Regions from separate parts of the Thauera sp. SWB20 genome, predicted to be linked through region 1. Evidence: predicted binding sites of a transcription regulator. Region 1 holds the regulator's gene; each other region holds the start of a gene.
The links. The regulator sigma-54, encoded in region 1, starts transcription at its own class of promoters, with help from an activator protein. The targets are predictions, from matches to a motif close to TGGCACGCTTNCTGCTNA.
Positions count from the first base shown of each region.

Region 2: the regulator sigma-54 is predicted to act here: its motif matches at 3,320-3,337, upstream of PO78_RS21200 (phenol hydroxylase subunit).
Region 3: the regulator sigma-54 is predicted to act here: its motif matches at 1,842-1,859, upstream of PO78_RS14655 (pilin).

Region 1 is NZ_JTDM01000019.1:103,125-109,499, forward strand. It holds gene hprK (HPr(Ser) kinase/phosphatase) at 1-804, opposite strand, end outside; gene ptsN (PTS IIA-like nitrogen regulatory protein PtsN) at 773-1,258, opposite strand; gene hpf (ribosome hibernation-promoting factor, HPF/YfiA family) at 1,395-1,718, opposite strand; gene PO78_RS12320 (RNA polymerase factor sigma-54) at 1,737-3,191, opposite strand; gene lptB (LPS export ABC transporter ATP-binding protein) at 3,214-3,936, opposite strand; gene recX (recombination regulator RecX) at 3,923-4,372, opposite strand; gene recA (recombinase RecA) at 4,389-5,426, opposite strand; gene pncC (nicotinamide-nucleotide amidase) at 5,623-6,111, opposite strand; gene PO78_RS12345 (phosphatidylglycerophosphatase A family protein) at 6,116-6,375, opposite strand, start outside.
Region 2 is NZ_JTDM01000021.1:845,728-852,102, reverse strand. It holds gene PO78_RS21240 (FAD-binding oxidoreductase) at 1-340, shown strand, start outside; tRNA gene PO78_RS21235 (tRNA-Ala) at 404-479, shown strand; tRNA gene PO78_RS21230 (tRNA-Glu) at 494-569, shown strand; tRNA gene PO78_RS21225 (tRNA-Asp) at 630-706, shown strand; tRNA gene PO78_RS21220 (tRNA-Ala) at 806-881, shown strand; tRNA gene PO78_RS21215 (tRNA-Glu) at 910-985, shown strand; tRNA gene PO78_RS21210 (tRNA-Asp) at 1,045-1,121, shown strand; gene PO78_RS21205 (sigma-54-dependent Fis family transcriptional regulator) at 1,235-2,902, opposite strand; gene PO78_RS21200 (phenol hydroxylase subunit) at 3,388-3,657, shown strand; gene PO78_RS21195 (aromatic/alkene monooxygenase hydroxylase subunit beta) at 3,691-4,686, shown strand; gene PO78_RS21190 (MmoB/DmpM family protein) at 4,699-4,968, shown strand; gene PO78_RS21185 (aromatic/alkene/methane monooxygenase hydroxylase/oxygenase subunit alpha) at 4,989-6,375, shown strand, end outside.
Region 3 is NZ_JTDM01000020.1:134,971-141,345, reverse strand. It holds gene PO78_RS14670 ((2Fe-2S) ferredoxin domain-containing protein) at 1-123, shown strand, start outside; gene PO78_RS14665 (alpha/beta hydrolase) at 120-776, shown strand; gene PO78_RS14660 (glutathione S-transferase) at 1,025-1,636, shown strand; gene PO78_RS14655 (pilin) at 1,908-2,306, shown strand; gene PO78_RS14650 (hypothetical protein) at 2,386-4,341, shown strand; gene PO78_RS14645 (glycosyltransferase family 2 protein) at 4,338-5,195, shown strand; gene PO78_RS14640 (glycosyltransferase) at 5,198-6,375, shown strand, end outside.

The DNA of each region.
Region 1 (6,375 bases):
CACCGGCAGCACGACGCGGGCGACCTTCACGCCGAGGATGTCCTGCGTCTCCTGCTGCAGCGGCAGCCGGCAGGGGTCGTCGGGACCGGGTTGGCGGCGGTCGAGGTGGCAGATCAGGCGCAGGCGCATCTTCCGCCGGCACGCGGTCTCGCCGAAGATGGTGCGGATGTTGATCAGGCCGAGGCCGCGCACTTCGATGAAATCCTGCAGCATCTCGGGGCAGCGGCCCTCGAGCACCGTGGGCGCGATGCGCGACAGCTCGACCACGTCGTCGGCGACGAGGCCGTGGCCGCGCGAGATCAGCTCGAGGCCGAGCTCGGATTTGCCCGCGCCGGAATCGCCGGTGATCATCACGCCGAGCCCGAGCACGTCCATGAACACGCCGTGCAGCGAGACCTTCTCGGCGAGCTCGCGCGACAGGTAGAGGCGGAGCTGGTCGATCACGCTCGCCGAGGGGTGGCGCGCGGTGAACAGCGCGACGTCGTGCGCCTCGCAGATGCCGTGGAGGATGTTGGGGATCTCGCAGCCGTCGGCGACGATGATCGCGGGGGGGTGCGCCGAGAGGATCTCGTTGAGGTGGTGGGCGACCTTCTCGTTCGCCTGGCGTTGCGCCCACGCGAGCTCTGCGGCGCCGAGCACCTGTAGCCGGGTGGGGTGGATCAGGTTGAGGTGGCCGACGAGGTCGGCCGGCCAGATGCGCTCTTCGGCGACCGACAGACGGGCACCGATCGGTCCGCTGACGTGGACGAGGCTCAGGCTTTCGCGGTGCGCCTCATACAGCCGGGTCAGGCTGGTTTGCCGCATCGGCACCCCAATTCACGAACAGGCGGTGGATCTGTGCGGCATCCGTCGCGCCGTGCAGGGTCTCGCGGAACTCGCGGTCGCTGAACATCTGCGCGAGCTCGGACAGCAGCTGCAGATGGGTTTCGTTGGCCTGTTCGGGCACGAGCAGCACGAACAGCATGTCCACCGGACGGCCGTCGGGAGCATCGAACTGCACCGGGGTGGCCAGGCGCAGAAAAGCGCCGGCGGCGTCCTTGAGCCCCTTGATGCGGCCGTGCGGGATGGCGATGCCCTGGCCCAGTCCGGTCGAGCCGAGGCGTTCGCGGGTGAACAGGCTGTCGAACACGGTGCTGCGGGCGATGCCCTGGTTGTTCTCGAACAGCAGGCCGGCCTGTTCGAAGACGCGCTTCTTGCTGCTCGCGTCGAGATCGATCACCACGTTGGAAAGCGGCAGGAGTTGGGATATCAGGCTCATTCGCAGGTGGGCTCGCGCACTCTTCCGTCAGCTGCCGCCAGGGGGGCGGGAATCCGGTCCGGGGCGTGTGCGGCCGCGCTTCGTGAAAACGCGCGCATTATAACCACACCCCGGACGGGGAGCTTCAAGCCGGTCCTCAGGCCTCGGGGACCTGGTGCTTGAGCGACTCGTGGTTATGGTCGGACTGCTTCTGCTTGTACTTCTGAACCTGACGGTCGAGCTTGTCGGTCATCGCGTCGATCGCCGCGTAGAGGTCGGCGTCGTCCGCTTCGACGAAGAGGTCCTTGCCGCGCACGTGCAGCGTCACCTCGGCTTTCTGCTTGAGCTTTTCGACCGACAGGATGACGGTGACGCTGGTGACGTTGTCGAAATGGCGGATGACGCGATCGAGCTTGGAGGTCACGTATTCGCGGATGGCGGGGGTGACTTCGACGTGGCGCCCGGTGATGTTCAGATTCATGGATGACTCCTGTTGTTGTCAGAGGGATTTGCGCAGGCTGACCGGCGGGATGTTGAGGGACTCGCGGTACTTGGCGATCGTGCGCCTCGCCACGACGATTCCCTGTTGGCCGAGAATTTCGGCGATCTTGGCGTCGGACAGCGGCTTCTTGCTGTCCTCCGCGTCCACCAGCTGGCGAATCAGCGCACGAATCGCCGTGGAGGAAGCCGCACCGCCGGTGTCGGTCGCGACATGACTGCCGAAAAAATACTTGAGCTCGAAGACTCCGCGCGGCGTCGCCATGTACTTCTGCGTGGTGACGCGCGAGACGGTGGATTCGTGCAGCTCGAGCTGGTCTGCGATCTCCCTTAGGGTGAGTGGCCGCATCGCCACGTCCCCATGATCGAAGAACTGCCGTTGCTGGTCAACGATGGCCTGGGACACGCGCAGGATGGTGTCGAAGCGCTGCTGGACGTTCTTGATCAGCCAGCGCGCCTCCTGCAGCTGCCCGCCGAGGCCGCCGCCCTGTGCGCGGTTCTGCTGGAGCAGACTGGCGTACAGGCGGTTGATGCGCAGGCGGGGCATCGCTTCCTGGTTCAGGCTCACGGTCCATTGGCCGCGCAGCTTGCGCACGACGACGTCGGGCAGCACGTAGCGCGTCTCGGCGGTGGAGTAGCGCGAGCCGGGGTGGGGGTCGAGGCTGCAGATCAGGGCCTGCGCTTCGCGCAGACCCTCGTCGTCACAGCCGGTGAGCTTGCGGATACGGGCGAAGTTGCGCTCCGCGAGCAGTTCGAGGTGGCTGGTCACGATCTCGAGAGCGAGAGGGCGTATCGGGCACTCGGGCAAGGCCTGGAGCTGCAGGGCCAGACATTCCTGCGGGCTGCGCGCGCCGATCCCGGCCGGCTCGAGGCTCTGCACGTGGCGCAGGGCGATGGCGAGCTCGTCGAGATCGACCTCGGCGTCCTGCGGCAACAGCTCGAGGAGATCTTCCAGCGGCTGGTGCAGGTAGCCGTCGTCGTCGAGTGCCTCGATCAGGAAGCGCACCAGCGCGCGGTCGCGGTCGGACAGGGGCGAGAGGGCGACCTGCTGGTCGAGGTGTTCGCGCAGCGACACGCCGGCGGCCTGGATGTCCTGGTAGTCGCCGTCCTCGTCGTCCTCGCTGCGGCTGGACGCGCCCTGACCCACGTTGGACCAGTCGATGCCCTCGTCCTCGCTGCTGCCTTCGCCGCCCTCGTGCGTGATCGACTCGCCCGCCGGTTCGGCGGCGGGTTCCGGCGCGGCTTCGCGCTCGGGCGCGTTGCCCGGCGGCGGCGCGGGGGCGTAGTCGACGCCGCCGTCGCCATCCTCGCGCTCGAGCATGGGATTCTCGAGCAGCACGCGCTCGATCTCCTGGTTCAGCTCGATCGTAGACAGCTGCAGCAGCTTGATCGACTGCTGCAGCTGGGGCGTCAGCGTGAGGTGCTGGGAGAGCTTGAGCTGGAGGCTGGGTTTCATCGCGGTCGGCAGGAGGGCGGGCTCACAGGCGGAAGTGCTCGCCGAGGTAGACCTGGCGCACGCGCTCGTTCTCGATGATCTCGGTAGGTTCTCCGCTCGCCAGCACGCGACCTTCGCTGATGATGTAGGCGCGGTCGCAGATGCCCAAGGTCTCGCGCACGTTGTGGTCGGTGATCAGCACGCCGATGCCGCGCTCCTTGAGGAAGCGGATGATCTTCTGGATGTCGATGACCGCGATCGGATCGACCCCGGCGAAGGGCTCGTCGAGCAGGATCAGGCGCGGGTCGGTGGCGAGCGCGCGGGCGATCTCGCAGCGCCGGCGCTCCCCGCCCGAGAGCGAGATCGCGGTGTTGTCGCGCAGGTGATGGATGCCCAGTTCCATCAGCAGTTCCTCGAGCCGCTCCTCGATCTGGCGGCGTTCAAGCCCCTGGAGTTCGAGCACGGCGCGGATATTCTCGGCCACGCTGAGCTTGCGGAACACGCTCATCTCCTGCGGCAGGTAGGACAGGCCCAAGCGCGCGCGGGCGTGGATCGGCAGGTGGGTGAGGTCGGTGCCGTCGAGGGCGATCTGGCCGCCGTCGGCGCGCACTAGACCCACAATCATGTAGAAGCAGGTGGTCTTGCCGGCGCCGTTGGGACCGAGCAGGCCGACGACCTCGCCCGAGCCGACCTCGAAGCCGACGTCATGCACCACGGTGCGCGCCTTGTAGCGCTTTTGCAGGCCGGCGACCTTAAGCAGACTCATCGTAGGGCTCTTTCAGCAGCTTGCGGATCAGCTCGGGGGCGAAGCCCCGGGTTTGCAGGAAGCGCGCCTGGCGCGCCCATTCGCGTGCGTCGGCGGGTGGGGTGGCGAAGCGGCCGTGCAGCACCGCGCGCGCCCGCTCGATCTCGGATTCTACGCACTCGTCGGCGAGCGCCTCGTCGATCCGGTCACGGTCGATGCCTCGCCGCACGAGCTCGTTGCGCAATCGTGCGGTGCCGAAGCGCGCCGCCTTGCCGCGCACGAAGGCCTCGGCGTAGCGCTCGTCGGACTGCAGGCCGAGCTCGCGCATGCGCTCGAGCACCGCTTCGATCTCGGCCGGCTCGCCATGGGGTGCGAGCTTGCGCGCAAGTTCGGCGCGCGAGTGGTCGCGCCGGGCGAGATGGCGGAGCGCACGTTCGCGCAGGCTCGGCTCGCCCATGTCGGTGCCGACGGGGTCAGGCCTCGGCCGGCGCCGGGGCGGACGCGGCGGCGGGCGGCAGCTCGGGCAGGCCGACCGCGACCCGCACCTTGTTCTCGATCTCGCGGGCCAGCACCGGGTTGGCGCGCAGGAACTCGCGCGAGTTGTCCTTGCCCTGGCCGATCTTGTCGCCCTTGTAGGCGTACCAGGCGCCCGACTTGTCGACGATCTTGTGCTCGACGCCGAGGTCGATGATCTCGCCTTCGCGCGAGATGCCCTCGCCGTAAAGGATGTCGAAGTGGGCTTCCTTGAACGGTGGCGAGACCTTGTTCTTGACCACCTTGACGCGGGTCTCGGAGCCGACCACCTCGTCACCCTTCTTGATCGTGCCGGTGCGGCGGATGTCCATGCGCACCGAGGCGTAGAACTTGAGCGCGTTGCCGCCGGTGGTGGTCTCCGGGCTGCCGAACATCACGCCGATCTTCATGCGGATCTGGTTGATGAAGATCACCAGGGTATTGGTGCGCTTGATGTTGGCGGTGAGCTTGCGCAGTGCCTGCGACATCAGGCGGGCCTGCAGGCCGGGGAGCTGGTCGCCCATCTCGCCCTCGATCTCGGCCTTGGGGGTGAGCGCGGCGACCGAGTCGATGACCACGATGTCCACGCCGCCCGAGCGCACCAGCATGTCGGCGATCTCGAGCGCCTGTTCGCCGGTGTCGGGCTGCGAGATCAGCAGATCCTCGATGTCGACGCCGAGTTTTTCCGCGTAGCCGACGTCGAGCGCGTGCTCGGCGTCGATGAAGGCCGCGGTGCCGCCGAGCTTCTGCATCTCGGCGATGACCTGCAGGGTGAGCGTGGTCTTGCCGGAGGATTCGGGGCCGTAGATCTCGACCACCCGACCGCGCGGCAGACCGCCGAGCCCGAGCGCGATGTCGAGTCCGAGCGAGCCGGTGGAGACGGTCTGGATGTCGCGCTCGATGCTGCCGTCGCCCATGCGCATGATCGAACCCTTGCCGAACTGCTTTTCGATCTGCGACAGCGCCGCGGAGAGGGCTTTGGCCTTGTTTTCGTCCATGGAAGTGCGTCCTGTTTGATTGCCTGATTATGGCACAAAGATTGCAGACATGCGGGGTGCAGGCCTGATGCCGTAAGTGTAGAGCCTGTATGCAATTACAGCAAACATGTCATGCGGATTTCCGGCGCGGGGCTGCGTCCGGCGAAGTGGCGAGGGTGGCGGTTCGGATTTCCCGGCCCCGTGCGCCCTGCGCCCCTCAGACGCAGCGTTCGAGTACGCCTTGCAGGGCGAGGATCACCGTCTGCCGGCGCACCGCGGCGCGGTCGCCGTCGAGATGGACGGTGACGACCCCGGTGGGGCCGTCGCGCCGTGCCCAAGCGAGGCAGACCGTGCCGACCGGCTTGGCGGGGCTGCCTCCACCCGGTCCCGCGACCCCGGACACGGCCACCGCGAGGTCGGCGCGGCTGCGGTCGAGCGCGCCCGCGGCCATTTCGCTCACGGTGGCTTCGCTGACCGCGCCGTGCGTCTCCAGCGTCGCGGCGCGCACGCCGAGCATGTCAGCCTTGGCGTCGTTCGAGTAGGTCACGAAGCCGCGGTCGAACCAGCCCGAGCTGCCGGCGATCGCGGTGACGGCCTCGGCGATCCAGCCGCCGGTGCAGGACTCCGCGGTGGCCAGCCACAGCCTGCGGTTGGCGAGGGCTTCGCCCACCCTGCGCGCGAGGGCGTCGAGTTCGTGATCGGTCATGGTCTCAGCTCCCCAGCAGGTGGACCAGCACCGCGAGCGCCAGCAGGGTGTAGCCGGCGGCGACGAGGTCGTCGAACATGACCCCGAAGCCGCCCTTGAAGCTGCGGTCGGCCCAGCGCACCGGAGGCGGTTTGACGATGTCGAAGAAGCGGAACAGTGCGACCGCGATCGCCTGCCACAGCAGCCCGGCGGGGGTGAACAGCAGCACCAGCCAGATCGCCACCATCTCGTCCCAGACGATGCCGCCGTGGTCTGGCACCCCCA
Region 2 (6,375 bases), on a different contig from region 1:
CGAGTTCCTCGAACGCGCCGGCGCGGCGCTTGCCGCGCGCTGGCCGGACATTCGCGTGGTGGCCTTCGGGCACATCGGCGACGGCAACCTGCACTACAACCTGTCCAAGGCGGTGGCCGACGACAACGCCACCTTCATTGCACGCACCGCAGAGGTCAATGGCATCGTGCACGACCTGGTTTGCGAACTCGGTGGCTCGATCTCTGCCGAGCACGGTCTCGGCCAGCTCAAGCGCGAGGAGGTGCTGCGCTACAAGCCGGCGCTCGAGATGGAGCTGATGCGGCGGGTGAAGCAGGCCTTCGATCCGGCCGGTTTGATGAATCCGGGCAAGGTGCTGTAGAAAGTTCGGAGAGGGGGTTTACAGGTCCCGGGGAGCGACCTATAATGCGCGCTCTTTGGTGCCGGGGGTATAGCTCAGCTGGGAGAGCGCTTGCATGGCATGCAAGAGGTCAGCGGTTCGATCCCGCTTACCTCCACCAAACTGAAGAATGCAGTCCCCATCGTCTAGAGGCCTAGGACACCGCCCTTTCACGGCGATAACCGGGGTTCGAATCCCCGTGGGGACGCCATACAAGGCGGTCCGGCCAATGGCTGGAAAGCAAGCCGGTGAAAGCCGGGCAGGTCAGCGCGGAGTGGTAGTTCAGTCGGTTAGAATACCGGCCTGTCACGCCGGGGGTCGCGGGTTCGAGTCCCGTCCACTCCGCCAGTTTCAAGAGCAGGGCTTCGGCCTTGCGATGTTTCGGAAGTGACGCTCCGGGGCAGTTGCGGTGGGCTTTTTCAGAAGCTATAATCGCCGACTCGTTGTGGGGGTATAGCTCAGCTGGGAGAGCGCTTGCATGGCATGCAAGAGGTCAGCGGTTCGATCCCGCTTACCTCCACCAAAGGTTTTTTGCAGTAGATAGGCTTGCAGTCCCCATCGTCTAGAGGCCTAGGACACCGCCCTTTCACGGCGATAACCGGGGTTCGAATCCCCGTGGGGACGCCAGAAAAGGCGGTCCGATGTTGCTCGGGTCGCAACCGGCGAAAGCCGGAGCAGGTCAGCGCGGAGTGGTAGTTCAGTCGGTTAGAATACCGGCCTGTCACGCCGGGGGTCGCGGGTTCGAGTCCCGTCCACTCCGCCACCAAAAAAGCCACCGTACGGTTTCCGTGCGGTGGCTTTTTTCCGTCTGCGGCCGCAACGGGCATGCTTCCGTTGGTCCTAGGGGAGGGGCCCGCATGCGCCCCTCCTCGCGCCTTACGCCCCCTGCTTCTTGATGCGGTAGTTCAGCTGCGGCCGCGTCATGCCCAGCAGTCGCGCCGCCGCCGACAGGTTGCCGTTGGCGCGCTCGACCGCGTGCTGCAGCAGGCGCTGCTCGAAGGCGTCGAGCGACATCCCCGAGTCGAGTACCGCCGCGGCGAGATCCTGCTGCGCGCGTCGCGCGGTTTCGAGCCCGCCCTGGGCGCTGAGCGAGTGCTCGCGGGCGTGCTCGTCGAGCGTGCCGATGAAGAGGTGCTCGACCTCGATCTGGCCGTTCTGGGGCGCGAGGATCACGCCGCGCTCGAGCACGTTCTCGAGCTCGCGCACGTTGCCCGGCCAGGCGTGCAGCTTGAGTGCGTGCATCGCCTTGTCGCTGAGGCCGGCGATGCGCTTGCCGTGCAGGGTTTCGAAGCGGCGCACCATGGCCTCGACCAGTGCGGGAATGTCGCCGGTGCGCTCGCGCAGCGGCGGGATGGTGACCGGATAGACGTTGAGGCGGTAGTACAGGTCGCGCCGGAAAGTGCCGGCATTGACCGCCTTCTGCAGGTCGACGTTGGTCGCGGCGACGAGGCGGACGTTGACCTTGCGCGTGCGCTCGTCGCCGAGGCGCTCGATCTCGCCTTCCTGCAGCGCGCGCAGCAATTTGGCCTGCGCGGGCAGCGGCAGCTCGCCGACCTCGTCGAGGAAGAGGGTGCCGCCATGCGCGCGTTCGAACTTGCCCGCGCGCGAGGTGTGCGCGCCGGTGAAGGCGCCGCGTTCGACGCCGAAGAGCTCGGATTCGATCAGCTCGTCGGGCAGCGCGGCGCAGTTGACCGCGACGAAGGCCTCGTCCTTGCGCGCGCTCATCTCGTGCAGGGTACGGGCGAAGCGCTCCTTGCCGACGCCGGTCTCGCCGAGCAGCAACACCGACACGTTCGTGGACGCGGCGCGACCGATGAGGTCGTAGGCGTGCAGGAAGGCGGCGGAGCTGCCGATGAGGTCGGGGGTGCGGCGCGGACAGGAGATCGTGCGGCGCATGGCCTCGATCTCCTCACGCAGCTCGAGCAGGCGGCCGACGATCGAGTCGGCCTGGAAGTAGGGCAGGAGGGTGTCCGCGTCCGGCCAGTCCTCGGCCGGCCGGCCGACGATGCGGCAGTGCTCGTGCCCGGTCGCGGCGCATTCGGTCTCGCGGAAGAGGATGAAGCGTCCGGTGAAGGCGCTGGTGTAGCCGGAAGCGTAGCTGATCATCATCCAGCACACCGGCTCGGCGGACTCGCCGAAGGCCTGCACGTGCGCTTCTGCCTCCCAGGCGTTCTCCCACAGGAATTCGGCGTAGAAGCCGTTGTCCGCACCGCCGAACTCCAGCCGTACGGGCTCGACGCGGGCACAGCCCTCGAGCATGTGCAGCTGCGGTCCCATCACGAAAGCGTCGGCCAGGCCGCTTGCGCTGCGCGTCTTGCGTGCGAGTTCGGCGTCGCGCATGCCCGAGGCGAAGCCCATGCGGGTGAGGATGCGGCGCGCCTGCTCGCGGCCGACCGATTCGATCAGCTCCTTGCGCAGCTCGGCCATCGCGCCGGCGTGCAGCAGCAGCATGCGGTGCTCGCCGAGCCAGATGAGGCCGTCCTCCGCGGCGAAGCGCAGCAGGCTGCGCAGGTCGGCGTTCTCCGGGTATTGGATGCTGGCCAAGGGTCTCCTCCAGGCTGGTTTCGCTCCCGCTCTGCGGCGGTTGGTGTCCGGGATCGTCGTGGTGGCCGGGCGAAGCGCACAGGTTACCTCACGCGGCTGCGCTTCGGGTGGCGAGGAATTCCAACGATTATGTGGAAAATCTCGAGAAAAAGGAATGGGCTGCGGGAATCAAGCGGACCTTTCATCATCCAGCCGATCTTGTCGCTCATCCACGCGCGTCGGGTCCGGCGTCCATCACCGCCCGGGGCGGGAGGATGCGCAAGCGAGGGCGAATGCTGCGCAGCAATAAATAGACTGAATCAAATAATCAACCAGACACTGGGTTTGATCATTTGATGAAGCCGGAAATCCTTGCTTCGGTAGGGCGAATATCGAGAAAGGGGCTAAATCCGGCAATAAGCCGGATTTTTCTGAAATTGGCACGGAACTTGTTAGGTAGTCCCCTGCGGCCAGCCCGTGTTGATCAATCCGAAGGAGTGTGGGCCATGAAGAACAGCGAACCGGCGGTGGACCTGAACCGGAAGTTCGTCCGCCTGATCGAGCGTCGTCCGGACGGTTTCGTGGAATTCGAGTTCGCCATCGGCGATCCCGAGCTGTTCGCGGAGATGTTGCTGCCGTCCGAGGCCTATGAATCCTTTTGCCAGTCGAACCACGTCGTCTTCCTGGAGCCCCGCGTGGAGGAGTCGAAGGGCGAGGACGAGTCCGGGGGCTGGAACTGGAACCTGCATCAAGCCACCCACCAGCGCTTCCGCTGAGCGCCGACAGACGAGTACACAGGAGGAGATTCCATGCAGATCGATTTGCGCACCGTCACCATCAAGCCGCTGCGGCAGACGTTCGACAACATCGCCCGCCGCATCGGCGCGGACAAGCCCGCGTCGCGCTACCAGGAAGGCACCCTGGACATGCAGCAGACGGAGAACTTCCATTACCGCCCGACCTGGGATCCCGAGCACGACATCTACGATGCCTCCCGCACCGCGATCAAGATGGCCGACTGGTACGCCTTCAAGGATCCGCGTCAGTTCTACTACGGCGCCTACACCCTGGCGCGCGCCAAGCAGCAGGACACCGCCGAGGCCAACTTCGACTTCGTAGAGAACCGCGGCCTGGCCGCAACCCTGCCCGAGTCGGTGCGCAAGACCGTGCTCGAGCTGCTGCTGCCGCTGCGCCACGTGGCCTGGGGCTCGAACATGAACAACGCGAGCGTCTGTGCCTACAGCTACGGCACGGGCTTCTCGCAGCCGCACATCTACCAGGCGATGGACCAGCTCGGTATCGCCCAGTACCTCACCCGCGTCGGCCTGCTGCTCGGCGACGTCGAGTCGCTGGACGAGGCCAAGCGCGCCTGGATGGACGATGACGCCTGGCAGGGCCTGCGCCGCTACGTCGAGGATTCCTTCGTGATCAAGGACCCGGTGGAGCTCTTCGTGGCGCAGAACGTCGCGCTCGACGGCCTGCTCTACCCGCTGGTGTACGAAACCATCATCGACGACGTGCTGTCGTCCCAGGGGGGCACGCCGGTGGCGATGCTCACCCAGTTCATGACCGACTGGTTCACCGAGACCCGGAAGTGGGTCGACGCCACGGTGAAGATCGCCGCGGCCGAGTCGCCCGAGAACAAGGAAGTCATGGCGCGCTGGCTGAGCCAGTGGCGTGATCGCGCGGCCGCAGCGCTGCTGCCGGTCGCGCGCATCGCCCTCGGCGACCGCTCGGACGAAGTCCTCGGCGAAGTCGTCCAGCAATTCAACGCGCGCATGGCCAAGGCCGGCGTCGCCCTCTGAGCGGAGCATTCAATGTCGACCGTATTTCTCGCATTGCAGACCAACGAAGACACCCGCCCGATCATCGAGGCGATCCTGCAGGACAACCCCGGCGCCGTCGTGGATGAGCAGCCGGCGATGGTGAAGATCAACGCCGACGGCCGCCTCGTCGTGCGTCGCGAGACCATCGAGGAGCTCATCGGCCGCGACTACGACCTGCAGGAGCTGCAGGTCAACATGATCACCATGTCGGGCAACCTCGATCAGACCGACGACGAAATCACCCTGTTCTGGAAATCCTGAGACCCCGAGGAGACACGAAAATGGACATGCAAGTCGCCAAGAAGAAGCTCGGCCTGAAAGAGCGCTATGCCGTGATGACGCGGGGCCTGGACTGGACCCCGTCCTACCAGAAGATGGAAGACATCTACCCCTACATCGCCTACGAGGGGATCAAGATCCACGACTGGGACAAGTGGGAAGACCCCTTCCGCCTGACCATGGACGCGTACTGGAAGTACCAGGCCGAGAAGGAGCGCAAGCTGTACGCGATCATCGACGCCTTCAATCAGAACAACGGCCACCTCAACGTCACCGACGCGCGCTACATCAACACCATCAAGCTCTTCATCAGCGGCATCAGCCCGCTCGAGTACGTCGCCCACCGCGGCTTCGCCCACGCCGGCCGCGCCTTCCCGGGCCCGGGGCCGCGCGTCGCCTGCCTGATGCAGTCGCTCGACGAGATCCGCCATGCGCAGACGCAGGTGCACTCGATCTCGAACTACAACAAGTACTACAACGGCATGCACGACTTCCACCACGCGCACGACCGCGTGTGGTTCCTGTCGGTGCCCAAGAGCTTCTTCGACGACGCGATCACCGCCGGCCCCTTCGAGTTCATGGTCTCGATCGGCTTCTCGTTCGAGTACGTGCTCACCAACCTGCTGTTCGTGCCCTTCGTCTCGGGCGCGGCCTACAACGGCGACATGGGCACGATGACCTTCGGCTTCTCGGCGCAGTCCGACGAGGCGCGCCACATGACGCTGGGCCTGGAGGTGATCAAGTTCATCCTCGAGCAGGACCCCGCCAACGTTCCGATCGTGCAGCGCTGGATCGACAAGTGGACCTGGCGCGGCTACCGCGTGCTGACGCTGGTCGCGATGATGATGGACTACATGCTGCCCAAGCGCACGATGAGCTGGAAGGAGGCCTGGGAGGTGTATTTCGAGGAGAACGGCGGCGCGCTGTTCAAGGATCTCGCGCGCTACGGCATCAAGATGCCCAAATGCGCCGAGCAGATCGCCCTGGAGAAGGATCACCTGTCGCACCAGGCCTGGAGCACCTTCTACAACTACGCCGCGGCCGCCAACTTCCACACCTGGATGCCGGACGAGGACGAGATGGCGTGGCTGGCGGCGAAGTATCCGGCGAGCTTCGACAAGCACTACCGTCCGCGCTACGAGTTCTGGCGCGAGCAGGCCGCCAAGGGCAACCGTTTCTACAACAAGACGCTGCCCATGCTGTGCCAGACCTGCCAGATCCCGATGATCTTCACCGAGCCGGGCGACGCGACCAAGATCTGCTACCGCGAGGTCGATTACAAGGGCGACAAATACCACTTCTGCTCCGACCACTGCAAGGAGATCTTCGAGCACGAGCCGGAGAAGTACGTCCAGGCCTGGCTGCCGGTGCACCAGATCTACCAGGGCA
Region 3 (6,375 bases), on a different contig from region 1:
GTCTACCCCGACAACGTCTGGTACACCTACGTCGACAAGGAAGACATCGACGAGATCATCGACTCGCACCTGATGCAGGGCCGCGTGGTCCAGCGCCTGCGCCTGCCCGAGGACGCCGCATGAGCCGCCCGCTGCCCACCGAGTCCGCCCTGCTGCGCGGCCCCGCCGGCAACATCGAGGCGCTGATCGACGCCCCCGCCACGGTCAAGGGCATCGCGCTCGTGTGCCATCCCCACCCGCTCTTCGGCGGCGCCAACACCAACAAGGTCGCGCACACGCTCGCGCGCGCCTTCCGCGATCTCGGCTACGCGGTGATCCGCCCCAACTTCCGCGGCGTGGGCCAGAGCGAGGGCACGCACGACCACGGCGAAGGCGAGACCGAGGACATGCTCTCGGTGATCAGCTGGGCGGAGTCGCGCTGGGGCGCGCTGCCGCTGGCGCTCGGCGGCTTCTCCTTCGGCGGCTACGTACAGGTGCGCGTCGCCAAACGCCTGGCCGAGGGCATCGCGCCGCCGCGCCAGCTCGTGCTCGTGGGCATGGCCGCGGGCGAGACCACCGGCAGCGGCCGCAGCTACGACACCCCGGCGCTGCCGACGAACATCCCCGCGCTGGTCATCCACGGCGAGAACGACGACACCGTCGCGCTCGCCAACGTGCTCGACTGGGCGCGGCCGCAGGAACAGCCGATCATCGTGATCCCCGGCGCCGACCACTTCTTCCACGGCAAGCTGCACCTGATCCGCGAGCTCATCGCGCGCAACGTCGCGCACGCCTGAACACTGCCGCCGGCAATCGCGACTTGCGTCGCTCCTACGAAACCCAGGCGCTTACAGAATTGCCGTAGGAGCGACGCAAGTCGCGATTCCAGCACCGGACTCCGCGCCTCCCCCGAATCCGCGCCGCGCCCGCCTCCGCGCCCCGCCGGCCTTCTCGCGACGCGGGCCGCGATCCTTCCGGTTTCCCTGATTTCCCCCCGCCCGCCTGCGGCGTACGCTGGGTCGGCCATCACCGGAGACCCGCCATCATGAAACTGCTCGCCTCGCTGACCAGCCCCTACGCGCGCAAGATCCGCGTCATCCTCGCCGAGAAGGCGCTGCCCTTCGAGCTCGTGGTCGACTCGCCCTGGGAAGCGAACACCCGCATCCCCGAGCTCAACCCGCTCGGCAAGGTGCCGGTGCTGATCACCGACGAAGGCGAGACCTTCTTCGACTCGCCGGTCATCGCCGGCTACCTCGAGACCCTCGGCGCCCCGCCCGCGCTGCTCCCGCCCGCCGGGCTCGACGCCGTGCGCGTGCGCCAGACCGAGGCGCTCGCCGACGGCGTCACCGACGCGGCGGTCGCCGCCCTGCTCGAATCGCGCCGCCCCGACGGCGAGCGCAGCGAACGCGAGATCGCCCGCCAGAAGGACAAGATCGACCGCGGCCTCGCCGAGCTCGAGCGCCGCCTCGACGGCCGCCACGCCTTCAACGGCGGCCCGATGCAGCTTGGCGACATCGCGGTCGCGGTCGCGCTCGGCTACCTCGACCTGCGCTTCCCCGATGTCGACTGGCGCAGCCGCCACCCCGGCCTGGTGCCCTTCGCCGAGCGCATGTTCGCCCGCAGCAGCCTGCGCGACACCCAGCCGCCGGCGGGCTAGGCGGATCGGGGGCCAGCGGGGGCACCGGATCGACGGGTGGGATGAGCAAATGAAAGACCCCGGGTTTCTCACCCATGCCCCGCGCCCCGGCAAGCACTCCCCTTTGTCACATGTTGACCACCCGCTCCGGGGCAGCTGTCACTTTTGGCCGTGGAATCGTGTCAAGCCGGCGGCACTCCGTCACGAAAACCCGGGGCTTCGAAGCTGGCACGGGGCTTGCTGATGGGTAGGTAAGCGGATTTTCCGTGGTTTCCCATCAAGGAGAACTCAAATGAACAAGATGCAACAAGGCTTCACGCTGATCGAACTGATGATCGTCGTGGCGATCATCGGCATCCTGGCTGCGGTGGCGCTGCCGGCGTATTCGGATTATCAGGCGAAGGCGAAGGTTACTGCGGGTCTCGCGGAAATCTCGGCAGGCAAGACAGCTTTCGAGGAAAGACTGAACAACGGAGGCTCAGTCTCTGCGGTCGGCGACATCGGCCTCCAGAGCTCCACTGGTAACTGCACCATCACAGTCACGGCCTCCACGATCGTCTGCGCGTTCAAGAACGCTCCTACGCAAATTGGATCCGCCACGATCACTTGGACGCGGACCGCCTCAACCGGTGCGTGGAGTTGCGGCTCAACCGCTGCCACCAAGTATTTGCCGAAGACCTGCGGCGGCTGACAGAGTGCAACTGGCTTGACATGAGGGGACCGGATGTCGGTCCCCTCAGCTTTTTGATCGCCCTTCAACCTCAAACAAAATGATGCCCCGAGCCACGCAAATACCCGCCCACGCCGCGGCCTGCGTCGGTCTTGCGCTGTCGCTCTTGGTAACCTGCCTTCTATACATCCCCGGCCTGACGGGCGCCCTCTACTACGACGACATTCGCCCGCTCTCCGGCCTCGCCAGCGTCGTCGACCTCGACTCCGCGCTCTACTACCTATCCTCCGAGATCTCCGGTCCGCTTGGCCGTCCGCTCGCCATGCTCAGCTTCCTTGTACATGTCGAGGACTGGCCCGGAGACATCGAGAACATCCTCCTTTTCAACGTACTGCTGCACCTCGTCAACGGAACGCTGGTCGCCCTGCTCGTCCATCGGATGCTCAGCCTACGGGACGTCTCAGGCAGCGCCCCCGCCTGGACTGCGGTCGGCGCCGCAGCACTGTGGATGCTGATGCCACTGCAGGTGTCGTCCTCGCTGATCGCTGTGCAGCGCATGGCGACGCTGTCGGCCTTCTTCGTGCTCGCGGGCCTGTTGATCCATTTACGGGGCATCGCGATCGAGAACCGGCGTCCTGCACTCGGCGTCGCCCTGCAGGCACTCGGCCTCGTGGGATTCACCCTGCTCGCGATGTTCACCAAGGAAAACGGCATCCTGCTGCCCGTTTTCGCGCTCGTGATCCAGGCGACGCTGCTCGCCGACCGCACATCGCCGGGCTGCCTTCGCTTACTGCGCACCGTCGCGGGCGGCGGGACTCTCGCGATCATCCTGGCCTACCTCGCGTACAGCGCATTCCGCTCCGGCGGCGTGTTCGGGGGGCGCGAATTCAACCTGCTCGAGCGCATCCAGACCCAGCCGCTGATCCTGCTCGAATACCTGCGCGAAGCCTTCGCGCCCCGGCCCTACGGTCTGCACCCATTTCATGACGGCTACCCCAAGGTCAGCTCGCTCGCTGAACAACCAGACGCCCTCTTCGCCGCCATCCTGTGGCCGACGCTCACGGTGCTCGCTATCCGCTTCCGCCGCCGCCATCCGGTCGCGGCCTTCGCCGTCCTGTGGTTTCTCGCAGCCCACCTGCTCGAATCCAGCGTCATCGGGTTGGAGCTGTATTTCGAGCATCGCAATTATCTGGCCCTGTTCGGACCTTGCTTTGCACTCGCCTGGGCGGTGGGGCGTACGCCCCTTCCGTACCGCCGGCTCGCCATCGCGGGCTTCGCCGCCTATCTCGCAACCTTGGCGGCGATCCTGTTCCATGTGACCAGCCTCTGGGGCGACAAGCTCGACGCCGCAGAAACCTGGTTCGTCCACGCCTACAAGTCTCCACGGGCGGCTGAGCACCTTGCACTCCTCTACCTCGAACAGGGGCGCCTCGACGAGGCCTACCAGATCATGCGGATCCAGGTGGACGACTGTCCCGAGTGCCTCGCCTCGGTCACCCAGGCCGCGCTCCTCGCCTGCGCAGCGGGTGACGAGCAACGTACGCGGGACTATTTCAACCAGGCGGAACGGCTTGCAATCGACGCGCGCAACGTCGGAGGGGCCGTATCGGCGCTCAATGCAATGCACAACGCAGTCGAAGAGGGAAAATGCACGCTTCTCGGCTACGATCAACTCGAAGCGCTCAACAGAAGCCTCCTGCGCCAGCAGACTGCGGGGCTCGGCGCGCTCAGCCGCAAGGCGGTCCACATCAACCTGCAAAGGATCGCGATGGCCAGAGGTGACGCGGACACCGCACTGGAGCACTTGAAGGAGGCTTGGGCGGCAGACCGGGACCGCACGCTCGGCCATGCGATCATCCGTCGACTGCTCGAGCGGCACGCGATCGAGGACGCCAAGGCCTTCCACCGCGAACAACTGTGCCGAGACCTCCCGAAGCATCCGGTGCTCGCGCACACGGCGCGCAAGCAGTGCGATGAATCGATGCAGGCCATACTCGGTGCGGCAGGCAATCATCCGCAACGCACAGGTGACACAAAGACCGTCTCGACACCATGAAAACACGGGTTACGGTCGTACTTCCCGCACGCAACGAGTCGACTCCCATCGGCAATGTCGTGATGCAGATTCGGGCGCAGCTTCCCGAAGTCGAGGTCATCGTCGTCGATGACGGTTCGACCGATGCGACCGGCGAAGCCGCCACGAAGTCGGGGGCGCGCGTGATCCGCCAGCCGTATTCAAAGGGCAACGGCGCCGCCATCAAGACCGGCGCACGCGCGGCGAGTGGCGACGTGATCGTCTTCATGGACGCCGACGGCCAGCACGACCCTGCCGACATCCCGGCCTTGCTGGCGCGCCTCGACAAAGGCTACGACATGGTCGTCGGCGCACGCCAGGCAGGCTCCCAGGCGAGCCTCGGCCGTGGCCTCGCAAACCGCTTCTACAACCGGCTCGCGAGCTACATGACGGGCCACAAGGTGGAAGACCTGACCTCCGGATTCCGCGCAGTACGCGCCGAGAAATTCCGCGAATTCCTCTATTTGCTGCCGAACGGCTTCTCCTACCCGACGACCAGCACCATGGCCTTCTTCCGCGCCGGATACTCGGTGGCCTACGAGCCGATCCACGCCGCCCGGCGCATCGGCAAGAGCCACATCCGCCCGCTGCACGACGGACTGCGCTTCCTGCTGATCATCTTCAAGATCGGCACGCTGTATTCGCCGTTGAAACTGTTCGCGCCTTTGGCACTGACGATGTTTCTGCTGGCAACGGGTTGGTACGGACATACCTTGCTGGAATATGGACGGTTCACGAACATGAGCGCCTTGCTGTACACCGGCAGCGTGGTCACCTTCATGATGGGGCTGATCTCGGAGCAGATTACGGCCCTGATGTACAAGGAGCGGGAATAGGCATGGCAGAAGCCCGATTGCCGGCGCTGCTTGTTCTTGCATCCACCTATCCGCGCTGGGTGGGAGATCCGGAACCCGGTTTTGTACATGAACTGGCAAGACGATTGACCGATCGATTCCGCGTTCTTGTGCTGTGTCCGCACGCTGACGGCGCGGCCCCGGTGGAGACGATGGATGGCGTCGAGGTCATTCGCTACCGTTACGCACCGGCAGCATTGGAAACGCTGGTCAACAATGGCGGCATTGTCACCAATCTGCGCAACAAGCCGTGGAAGCTCTTCCTGGTGCCAGGATTCGTCTTGATGCAGGCTTGGCATGCCCTGCGCTTGTGCCGGCAGCGCGGGATTGATCTGGTACATGCACACTGGCTGATTCCTCAGGGGCTGATTGCAACGCTGCTGGGCAAGCCGTTTCTTGTGACTTCCCATGGAGCCGATCTGTACGCACTTCGCAGCAGGCCGTTCCGGGCGCTCAAGCGCTTCGTGTTGCACAAGGCACGAGCAACGACCGTTGTCAGTAGCGCCATGCGTGATGCGGTGGGCGAGTTGGATGTGGATGTCGCGCAAGTCGCGGTCGTCCCGATGGGCGTGGATATGACCCGGCTGTTTGTGCCGGGTGACGCGACGCAGCGTTCCCGCGGCGAGTTGCTTTTCGTGGGCCGCCTGGTGGAAAAGAAGGGGCTGCGCTATCTGCTGCTTGCTTTGCCCACCGTGCTGCGCGAGCGCCCCGACGTCACCTTGACCATCGCTGGCTTCGGCCCGGACAAGGACCAACTCGAGGCTCAGGTCCGCGAATTGGGCTTGCAGGATGCAGTGTGCTTCCTGGGGGCTGTGGCGCAGAAGGATCTACCCGACCTGTATCGGCGTGCGGCACTCTTTGTGGCGCCTTTCGTCAGGGCGAAGTCTGGCGATCAGGAGGGGCTTCCCGTGGCTTTGATGGAAGCCGTGGCTTGCGGCTGTCCCGCCATTGCCGGCGATGTGCCAGGGTTGCGGGATATTCTTGGGGCGCAAGCCGACGCCTGCCTGGTCAACCCGCAGGACATCGACCAGCTGGCCGAAGTCATTCTCCGCCAATTGCGGCAGCCCGAAGAGGCTGCACAGCGGAGTCTGGCCATGCGCACGGCCTTGCGGGCGCATCTGAGCTGGGAACATGTGAGTGCGCGTTATATAGAACTGCTGCA